DNA from 4 places in the Zhongshania aliphaticivorans genome. Region 4 is predicted to be linked to each of the others. Evidence: predicted binding sites of a transcription regulator. Region 4 holds the regulator's gene; each other region holds the start of a gene.
The links. Region 4 encodes sigma-54, which starts transcription at its own class of promoters, with help from an activator protein. Its sites were predicted from a motif close to TGGCACANNNNTTGCNNT; they were not measured.
Positions count from the first base shown of each region.

Region 1: AZF00_RS07775 (ammonium transporter) is a predicted target of sigma-54. The motif match lies at 1,557-1,574, and genes of this name have one in related genera.
Region 2: AZF00_RS00915 (TorF family putative porin) is a predicted target of sigma-54. The motif match lies at 914-931, and genes of this name have one in related genera.
Region 3: AZF00_RS18295 (cytochrome ubiquinol oxidase subunit I) is a predicted target of sigma-54. The motif match lies at 1,000-1,017, and genes of this name have one in related genera.

Region 1 covers NZ_CP014544.1:1,760,314-1,762,521, reverse strand. Annotated here, with positions in the region: gene AZF00_RS07775 (ammonium transporter) at 10-1,314, opposite strand; gene AZF00_RS07770 (TrmH family RNA methyltransferase) at 1,772-2,208, shown strand, end outside.
Region 2 covers NZ_CP014544.1:186,084-188,291, forward strand. Annotated here, with positions in the region: gene AZF00_RS00910 (hypothetical protein) at 1-508, shown strand, start outside; gene AZF00_RS00915 (TorF family putative porin) at 990-1,655, shown strand; gene glnK (P-II family nitrogen regulator) at 1,742-2,080, shown strand; gene AZF00_RS00925 (ammonium transporter AmtB) at 2,147-2,208, shown strand, end outside.
Region 3 covers NZ_CP014544.1:4,083,243-4,085,450, reverse strand. Annotated here, with positions in the region: gene AZF00_RS18295 (cytochrome ubiquinol oxidase subunit I) at 1-927, opposite strand, end outside; gene AZF00_RS18290 (sigma-54 interaction domain-containing protein) at 1,166-2,208, shown strand, end outside.
Region 4 covers NZ_CP014544.1:3,326,876-3,329,083, reverse strand. Annotated here, with positions in the region: gene hpf (ribosome hibernation-promoting factor, HPF/YfiA family) at 1-65, opposite strand, end outside; gene AZF00_RS14745 (RNA polymerase factor sigma-54) at 147-1,643, opposite strand; gene lptB (LPS export ABC transporter ATP-binding protein) at 1,786-2,208, opposite strand, start outside.

The DNA of each region.
Region 1 (2,208 bases), 1.6 Mb from region 4:
AAGGTCTTATTATAAATCGTAACCCACTTCGTTGTGACAAGTAATATCCAAACCCTGCCCCTCTTCGTCTGCGCTAACACGCAAGCCAATCAATTTATCGATTAGCACGAATAAGCCGTAACTAATAATAGCGGTATAGGCGAAGGTTGCACCAATACCAATCAATTGTACTTTGAGCTGCGACGCTATCGTCATACCTTCGGCGAGCCCCTGACCACTGAATACGCCCAGCTCACTGCTGGCAAAAATACCCGCCAAGAATGTCCCTAAAATGCCGCCAACACCGTGTACGGGAAATACATCAAGGGAGTCGTCAATTTTCCATACCTGCTTCATTGCTAAAGTAATGTAAAAACACACAATACCCGCACTTAAGCCAATCACCATAGCGCCCGCTGGGCCCACATAACCAGAAGCTGGCGTAATAGTACCCAAGCCCGCCACCATACCGGTTACCGCACCTAAAGCACTTGGCTTGCCATAGCGCTTCCACTCAATTGCCGACCAAGTTAAACAGCCCGTTGCCGCAGAGAGATGCGTCACCAGCATTGCCATACCGGCATCGCCATTAGCACCCAGAGCGCTGCCAGCGTTAAAGCCAAACCAGCCCACCCACAGCATTCCCGCACCGATAAATGTCATGGTCAAATTGTGTGGCGGCAAGGCCATTTGACCGAAACCCTGACGCTTACCGAGTACTAGCGCGGCCACCAACGCGGCAACACCAGCGGTTATATGCACCACGGTACCACCGGCGAAGTCGAGCAAGCCCATTTCCGCCAACCAACCACCGCCCCACACCCAATGGGTTACGGGCGCATAGACCAACAACAACCACAGCGCAGAAAATAACATTACCGCTGAGAATTTAATTCGTTCTGCAAAGCCACCAATAATCAAAGCCGGGGTGATAATGGCAAAGGTCATCTGGAACATAATAAAAACAGTTTCCGGAATATCACCACTGACGCTGTCTTCGCCTACGCCCGCCAGAAAGGCTTTACTCAAGCCTCCGACAAAGGCGCTGCCCTCGCTGAAAGCCAGGCTATACCCAGCAACCACCCACAACAGCGAGGCCAGGCAGGTAATACTGAAACACTGCATCAATACACTTAGTACGTTTTTGCTCCGTACTAAACCGCCGTAGAACAAGGCTAAACCGGGCAATGTCATAAACAGAACAAGGGCTGTTGAGGTTAACATCCACGCGGTATTACCGGTATCCAGACTCTGGGCGAATCCCCACTGTGGTGCAAAAATAGTAGCGAGCAAACCTGCAATACGCAGAGGGCGCCAATTTCCCTTGTTTTTCATCAACAATATCTCCAAGTGCTAAATTAAACGCACCAATTTAGGTCGTTAATTATTTAATCGCTCGATATTGGGGCGAAAATGACCTGCCCGAGATAGTCAGGCACCATCGCAAAATCCAATAAAAAATAACTTAAGCCACTGTTTATAAAAAACTTTAATCCCTAGAGTCCATTCCGAATACAGCAACTTAAATCAATACGACATAAGATTTATGGGCTGAAGCTTCAGCAACGCACAAACAACAAGCAATATCTATGCCCAAACTTAGTGCGCAAGCACCATAAAACAGCAGCCACCCCGAGAAGACAATCATTCCCGCAATTTAAATAGCGTAAAACAAGGTAAGCCTTGGCATTTTCAATTAATATTCTCTCGCACGCCTAGCGTGCCGCCTAAGCCCCCTTAATACCGGTAAAAGGCCTCTTTAGCCTAGCCGCCAGCAATATAAGCGAACTCTATGAGCAGCGAGAACTATCAGCAACGTAAGACCTTTTTCGACCAGCTACTAACAATCTATGGTCGCAAGCCGGTACTGGAAGCCCTGCAAGATCCTGGCATGCAGGTTTACAAGCTTCATCTCGCCCACAGCAACAAAGAAGACGGCATTATTCGCGAGTTACGCCAACTTGCCGAACAACGCGGCATTGCGATTGAAATGCACGAGCGTAAAGCCCTGTCGCGCATTTCTAAAAACGGCAAACAAGATCAAGGAGTTGCCGCCGATCTGCAGCTCAGCGCCTACCAGCCCTGCAACGCCATTAGCGCCGATCATTTACAGGCCGCGCCGCGCCGTTATATTGCCCTAGACCGCATTACCAACCCGCAGAATCTGGGTATGATTATTCGGTCGGTGGCAGCCAGCGGTATTGACGGCCTGATCTTACCGCGTCGAGG
Region 2 (2,208 bases), 1.1 Mb from region 4:
TGGTGGTGATGGCGCTGACCTTAATACTAAATGTGACGCCGAGGTTGCGGGTGAAGGCGGTAACGGTGGCGACGGCGGTGAAGGTGGTCGTGGCGGTGATGTTACCTTTTTGTATCAAAGTGTTGCCAAAACTGAATCTGGCGACAGCATGGTGAGTCGCCTCAGTATTAATGCCGATGGCGGAGCAGGTGGTGAAGGTGGTGATGCGGGTTCTGGTGGTGCTGGTGGCGGCGGTTATTATGCAACTAAAAAAACGCTAACAGGCAGTGGTCGGAAGTGGGTTGCCGGGGCAACAGGCGGGCTTGCAGGCAGCCCTGGCGTAATGGGTTCAGCGGGTAAGCCAGGCCGCATTTTAGTCGATCAATTGATCACAAGTACGGTGAAAGCGGTGCCCTCAAGCAGTGAGGTGAGTCTCAAAGCCTTGCAGCGTGAAATTGCGCGCTTGCGTCAACGTATTGAAAAATTAGAAGCTCAGCAGGGCGCGGAGCAGCCTGCTAAGTCAGACTAATTCTCGATTACGCTTTATCTTGTCCTAAAAGGGTGCCTATGGCGCCCTTTTTTTATTCAATAAAAAGCGATATCGCTGGCAAATAGTGCGCAGGCACTCAAATAGTGCGCAGCAAGTAGCGGTAGGTGAGGATGGTGAAGTCAAACCCTGCGGTCTCTAGTTAACTATTTGTTTTTGTTAGATTAAATTTCAATTTCCGACGGCATTTTTAAGCTTGTTTAGCACTTAGTAATGGCTGTGTGCATATTTTTGAGGCGTTTTGTAAAGCATATTTTGCCCTATGCACTATGTTTGTGCGTAAGCTCGTGGTTTTGGATAGGCCTGCAAAGCCTGATTATTGTCCTGCTTTGTTTGTATGGAGTGACTTCTCTGTAACTTGTTGAATTTAAATAATAAAAATGTAGTTGGCATCGAACATGCTATAGCTAAGACAAGATTGTGCTTGATCACTTTCTATATACCAAAATGCGGAGACTAAAATATGAAATCAATGAAAACTTTACTGGCTGCCGGTGTTGCAGCTGCTTCAATGACGATGATTGCTGCTCCAGCTTCTGCTGAAGTCGCCGCTAGTGTTGGTGTTGCTAGCACTTACTTGTGGCGTGGTTATGACTTAGGCTCCGGTACGCCTGCCGTGTCCGGTGATCTAAGCTACAGCACTAGTGGTGCCTATATTGGCGCTTGGGCATCTTCTGGTGATACATCTGCTGGCACCGAGTACGACCTATACGCTGGCTACGGTATGGAAATTGGTGGCGGTGTAAGTTTCGACATCAGCGTTTGGAATTACAACTATCCTTCGGGCGCTGGCTACCTTGGCACTGAAGAAACGGATTTATTCGAGCATTCTGACCTAATCCTTACCGTTGGTCTTGGCCCAATTAGCGTCTCTTACTATGAGCCGATTGCTGGCCCATCTGGCTACACCTTATACAACTACTACACCGTTAGCGGCAGTGTAGGTGCATTCTCGTTAACTATTGGTATGGAAGATATCGATGGTGACGAAACTATGCACGCCGACCTCTCTTATGCTTATAACGACAATCTGTCGTTTATTGTGAGCCAGCAGGATGGTGATGATGTTTTAGCTGTAGATACAGATCCAAAATTCATTGTTTCTTATAGCTTGCCAATTTCTATGTAATACCCCGACCGGTGACTTGTTGTTGCCGGTCATTTTTTTAACTTAGTCCTAGTGTGTGATTCACGCACATTAACAGGAGATTTCCGATGAAATTGATTACGGCTGTTATTAAGCCATTCAAACTTGATGATGTGCGTGAGGCGCTGTCTGACATCGGCGTACAGGGCATAACTGTTACCGAGGTGAAGGGTTTTGGTCGCCAAAAAGGTCACACAGAGTTGTATCGTGGCGCTGAGTACGTTGTAGATTTTCTTCCTAAGGTGAAGATCGAAGTTGCAGTTGCTGACGGTTCCGTTGAGCCGACTATTGAAGCAATTACTAAATCAGCGAATACCGGCAAAATTGGTGACGGCAAAATTTTTGTAACCGCACTTGAGCAGGTTGTTCGTATCCGTACCGGCGAGACTGGCGAAGACGCTATTTAATTTCGCATTACGGTTGTTATAAACATTAATTAAAAGATTATTCTCTTTCCCTTTGGAGGGCATGTGATGGAAGACATCATACAGGTCAAGTACGCCCTGGACACGTTCTACTTCCTCGTCTGTGGCGC
Region 3 (2,208 bases), 760 kb from region 4:
TTTAAAGTCGTTCAAACCCTGCACTTTGCCATGGGGATCATGGGTTAAAATTAGGCTGCCAGCGTAGGGTACCTCTACGGCAAACCGGTTGCTGCGACTGGCTTCGTCCGGCAGGGCGAATACCGTAAAAGGCACTGCTTGGTCGGTGTCCCAAATAGCCTCCATTGCGGCGATTTTTGCGGGCTGATGTTCTAAGGTATTAAGGCCGTGAAGATCGCCGATAAAAATTTGCAAAGGCGTTAATACGGCGGCAATGATGACACCGGTTTTCATTACTTTCCACGTAGCTGGGCCATCAACGTTTTTCAGTGCCCGCCAGGCACTGACCCCCGCCACTAAAAAGGCGCTGGTGAGTACCGAGGCAACTAGCATGTGGAAGAAGCGATAAGGGAAGGAGGGGTTGAAAATCACTGCTATCCAGCTGTCGACCATCACCACGCCCTCTTCTAAATGATAACCGCTTGGGGTTTGCATCCAAGAATTTAGGCTGAGGATCCAGAATGCCGACAAGGTAGTGCCGAAGGCGACTAAAAAGGTGCTAATTAAATGTAGGCGGTTGGATACACGATCTTTGCCAAACAGCATAATGCCGAGGAAGGAGGCTTCTAAAAAGAAGGCCGTCAGCACTTCGTAACCGAGCAGCGGGCCTGCGACGTTCCCGGCCTTTTCCATAAACCCGGGCCAATTGGTGCCAAACTGAAAGCTCATGGTAATACCAGACACCACGCCCATCGCAAAGGTGAGTGCGAAGACCTTTACCCAAAATAAATAGGCATATTCCCAAGCCTTGTCGCCGGTTAGCGTGTAGCGCAGGCGGAAAAATAGCAGGATCCACGCAAGACCAATAGATATGGCGGGAAAGAGAATATGAAAACTCATATTGGTGGCAAATTGAATGCGTGCCAGTACAAAGGGGTCGAAATTCATGCCTGCGCTCCCAAAAGAGATGCTATTACCAAGATTGGCGAGTGGATTACGATTATGGCCCTGTGTGCCTAAACAGCAATAGCTGTGCCACGGCGAGCATGCCGCACTTAGCTGTACTTAAGTTGCTGTTTTATAAGTAGTATCTAATTTTCTTTGAGTGGTTTGTCAAAATTAGGCTCGATAAGCACGCGCTTTGTTGTCATTATTGGCAAACTTTTTTGACAAATTTGGCAAGATCATGCAGTTGATTGCAAGTGATACTGATAAAGGCTTGGCGCGGATGCTGGACGGCTACAGTGATCCCGCGATTTTAGTGTCGGCAAATTATGAAATTTTGGCGACAAATGAGCGCTACCGCGAAACCTTTGGCGAGATTGAAGTTGATCGTGGCGCCCATTGCTATGAAGTTTCCCACGGCTACCGGGTGCCTTGTGACCAAGCCGGTGAAAGCTGTCCGTTGCTTGCATGTAAAAGCTCTGGTGCCAAAGAGCGCGTGCTGCATATTCATAGTACACCGCGGGGCAAGGAGCATGTTGATGTTGAAATGTTGCCGATTCGCGGCGACGACGGTGAGTTACGGTATTTTGTCGAAATTTTAAGACCCGTTACGATTGCCAGTGCCGAATTTAGCACCCAGCAAATGGTGGGGCGCAGCCCGGCGTTTAATAGCTTGGTTGATATGATTAACCTCGTTGCCAGACGCGATACCTCGGTGCTTCTTATGGGTGAGTCGGGCACGGGCAAGGAGTTGGCCGCTAAGGCGATTCACGAGGCCAGCCCTCGTCATAAGCATCTTATGGTGACGGTGGAATGCGCCGGCCTCACCGAAACCTTATTCGAGAGCGAGTTATTTGGTCACGTTAAAGGCGCATTTACCGGCGCGGTCAGTAATAAACCAGGCTTGTTGGAGAATGCTGAAGGCGGCACCCTCTTTTTGGACGAAATCGGCGATGTGCCACTGGGTATGCAGGTTAAATTACTGCGCTTGATTGAAACGGGCAGCTATCGCGCGGTGGGCAGTACCCAGCTTAAGCGCGCCCAGTTCCGTTTGATTTGTGCCACCCACAAAAATTTAAAAGAACAGCTTGCCCGAGGGGCGTTCCGAGAAGATCTCTATTATCGGATTAACGCCTTTCCCATTGTGTTGCCGCCACTGCGCGAGCGCCGCGAAGACGTGGGTATTATTGCTAAATCCATTCTCGGTAAACTCAGTCCAGACGAAAATTATCGCTTAACCGACTCTGGCATTAAACTACTCAGTGGCTGCCATTTTGCGGGTAA
Region 4 (2,208 bases):
GTATTGACGTAATCGCGAAGAGACGGGGTAACATCAACGTGGTGACCACTAACAGTAATCTGCATATTTTGCTCCTTCATCGCTGAAAATAACTAGCGCCTCACGGCGCGTGTATGACGACAATGACCGTAACAGGGGCACTGCCACTATACCAGTCGTTTCCGCTCGTTTGAGGGCGGAATAACCAGTGATTCTCGATATTTTGCAATGGTGCGGCGGGCAACCTGAATGCCTTGATCGCCGAGTAAGTCGGTAATTTTACTGTCGCTTAGCGGTTTACGGGGGTTTTCTGCCGCCACCAGCTTTTTAATTAACGCGCGAATAGCGGTCGATGAACACTCACCGCCGGTGTCGGTTGATACATGACTGGAAAAGAAGAATTTAAGCTCAAAAATGCCTCTTGGGGTGTGCATGTATTTTTGGGTCGTTACCCGTGAAATCGTGGATTCGTGCATGCCAACCGCTTCGGCAATATCGTGTAAAACCAGGGGTTTCATGGCTTCTTCGCCGTATTCTAAAAAGCCGCGTTGGTATTCAACAATTTTGGTTGCGACTTTCATTAGAGTTTCATTGCGGCTGAGTAGGCTTTTGATAAACCAGCGCGCTTCTTGCAGATTGTCGCGGATATAGTCGTTATCACTGCTATTGCTGCTCTTTCTGGCCAGTGCCGCGTAGTGTGCGTTAATTTGAATTTTGGGTGCAATATCAGGGTTCAGCTCCACCAGCCAGCGATCGTCCTTTTTGCTTACAAACACATCGGGGACGACATATTCAGTTTCGTCGGCGCCAATGCTGTCACCCGGTGTGGGGTTGAGCGATTGCACCAGTTTTATGATGTCGCGAAGCTGATCTTCTTTTAAGCGGCAGCGACGCATTATCTGGTTATAGTCGCGATTGCCCAATTGCGCCATATATTGGCTCACGACAAGACGGGCTTCTTCAACTAAATAGGTGTCGGCGGGTAATTGCTTGAGCTGAATCAATAAACACTCTTGCAGGTCGCGGGCGGCTACGCCCGGTGGATCAAATTGCTGAATAAGATGTAAAACCGCATTGAACTCTTCGATTTCGATTTCGTCACTGGCAAAGCCTTCGACAAGTTCTTCTGCGCTGACCGTTAACCTGCCATTGTCATCGATGGCGTCGATGATGGCGTCGGCAATTAAACGGTCAATATCAGATAGGCGGCTGAGGTTTAGCTGCCAGCGTAAATGGTCTTGCAGGGAGTCGGCGCTGGAATTGCGATAGTCGTTGCTGTAGTCGTTGTCTTCCGCTGCCGAACCGCTGCCGGAGCCGCTGCTACTGCCGCTGGTTTGGTAAACGTCGTCCCACTGGCTGTCTACCGGCAGGTCGTCAGGGATGTCGCTGCGTTCGGCCCATTCAGTGTCTGCTTCGGGCTGCGGGGCTTCGGTCTCTTGGTCGCTGCTTTTCTCTGCTTTTTTGGGTTCGGCGGATGTGGGTTCGGTATTGACTTCAAAATCGTCGCTGTCATCACTGATTTCAAGCAGTGGATTGGAGTCCAATGCTGATTGTATTTCTTGTTGGAGGTCGAGGGTAGAGAGTTGTAATAAGCGAATCGCTTGTTGCAGCTGAGGTGTCATGGTCAGGCTTTGACCGACTTTGAGCTGTAGCGATTGTTTCATAGGCAGCGGCTTCTACAACGGGGTGATGGCAACACGAGTAATAGGTTTTACTCTACCGGCAACAATTATGCCTCACTCTCAGTGTAGTCGGGACAATCATCTCCTGCAATACCTGTGCCGACTCATTTACTCATTGCATAACTTATAAAGTAAATTTATCGCCCAAGTAAATGTCACGGACAATCTGATTACTTAATACGGTGTTGGCGTCCCCTTCGGCAACGATACGGCCTTCGCCAACGATATAGGCTTTGTCGCAAATATCGAGGGTTTCTCTGACGTTGTGGTCAGTGATGAGTACCCCAATGCCCCGCGCTTGCAAGTGCTTTACAATATTTTGAATGTCGTTCACCGAGATCGGGTCTACCCCTGCAAAGGGCTCGTCAAGGAGTATGAAGCTTGGCTCGGTGGCCAACGCACGGGCAATTTCAACTCGGCGACGTTCACCGCCGGACAGCGCCATACCCATGGATTTGCGAATATGGGTAATGTGAAACTCTTGAAGCAGAGCCTCTAATTTTTCTTTGCGTTGCGTACGGTTGAGGTCTTTTCGGGTCTCGAGGAT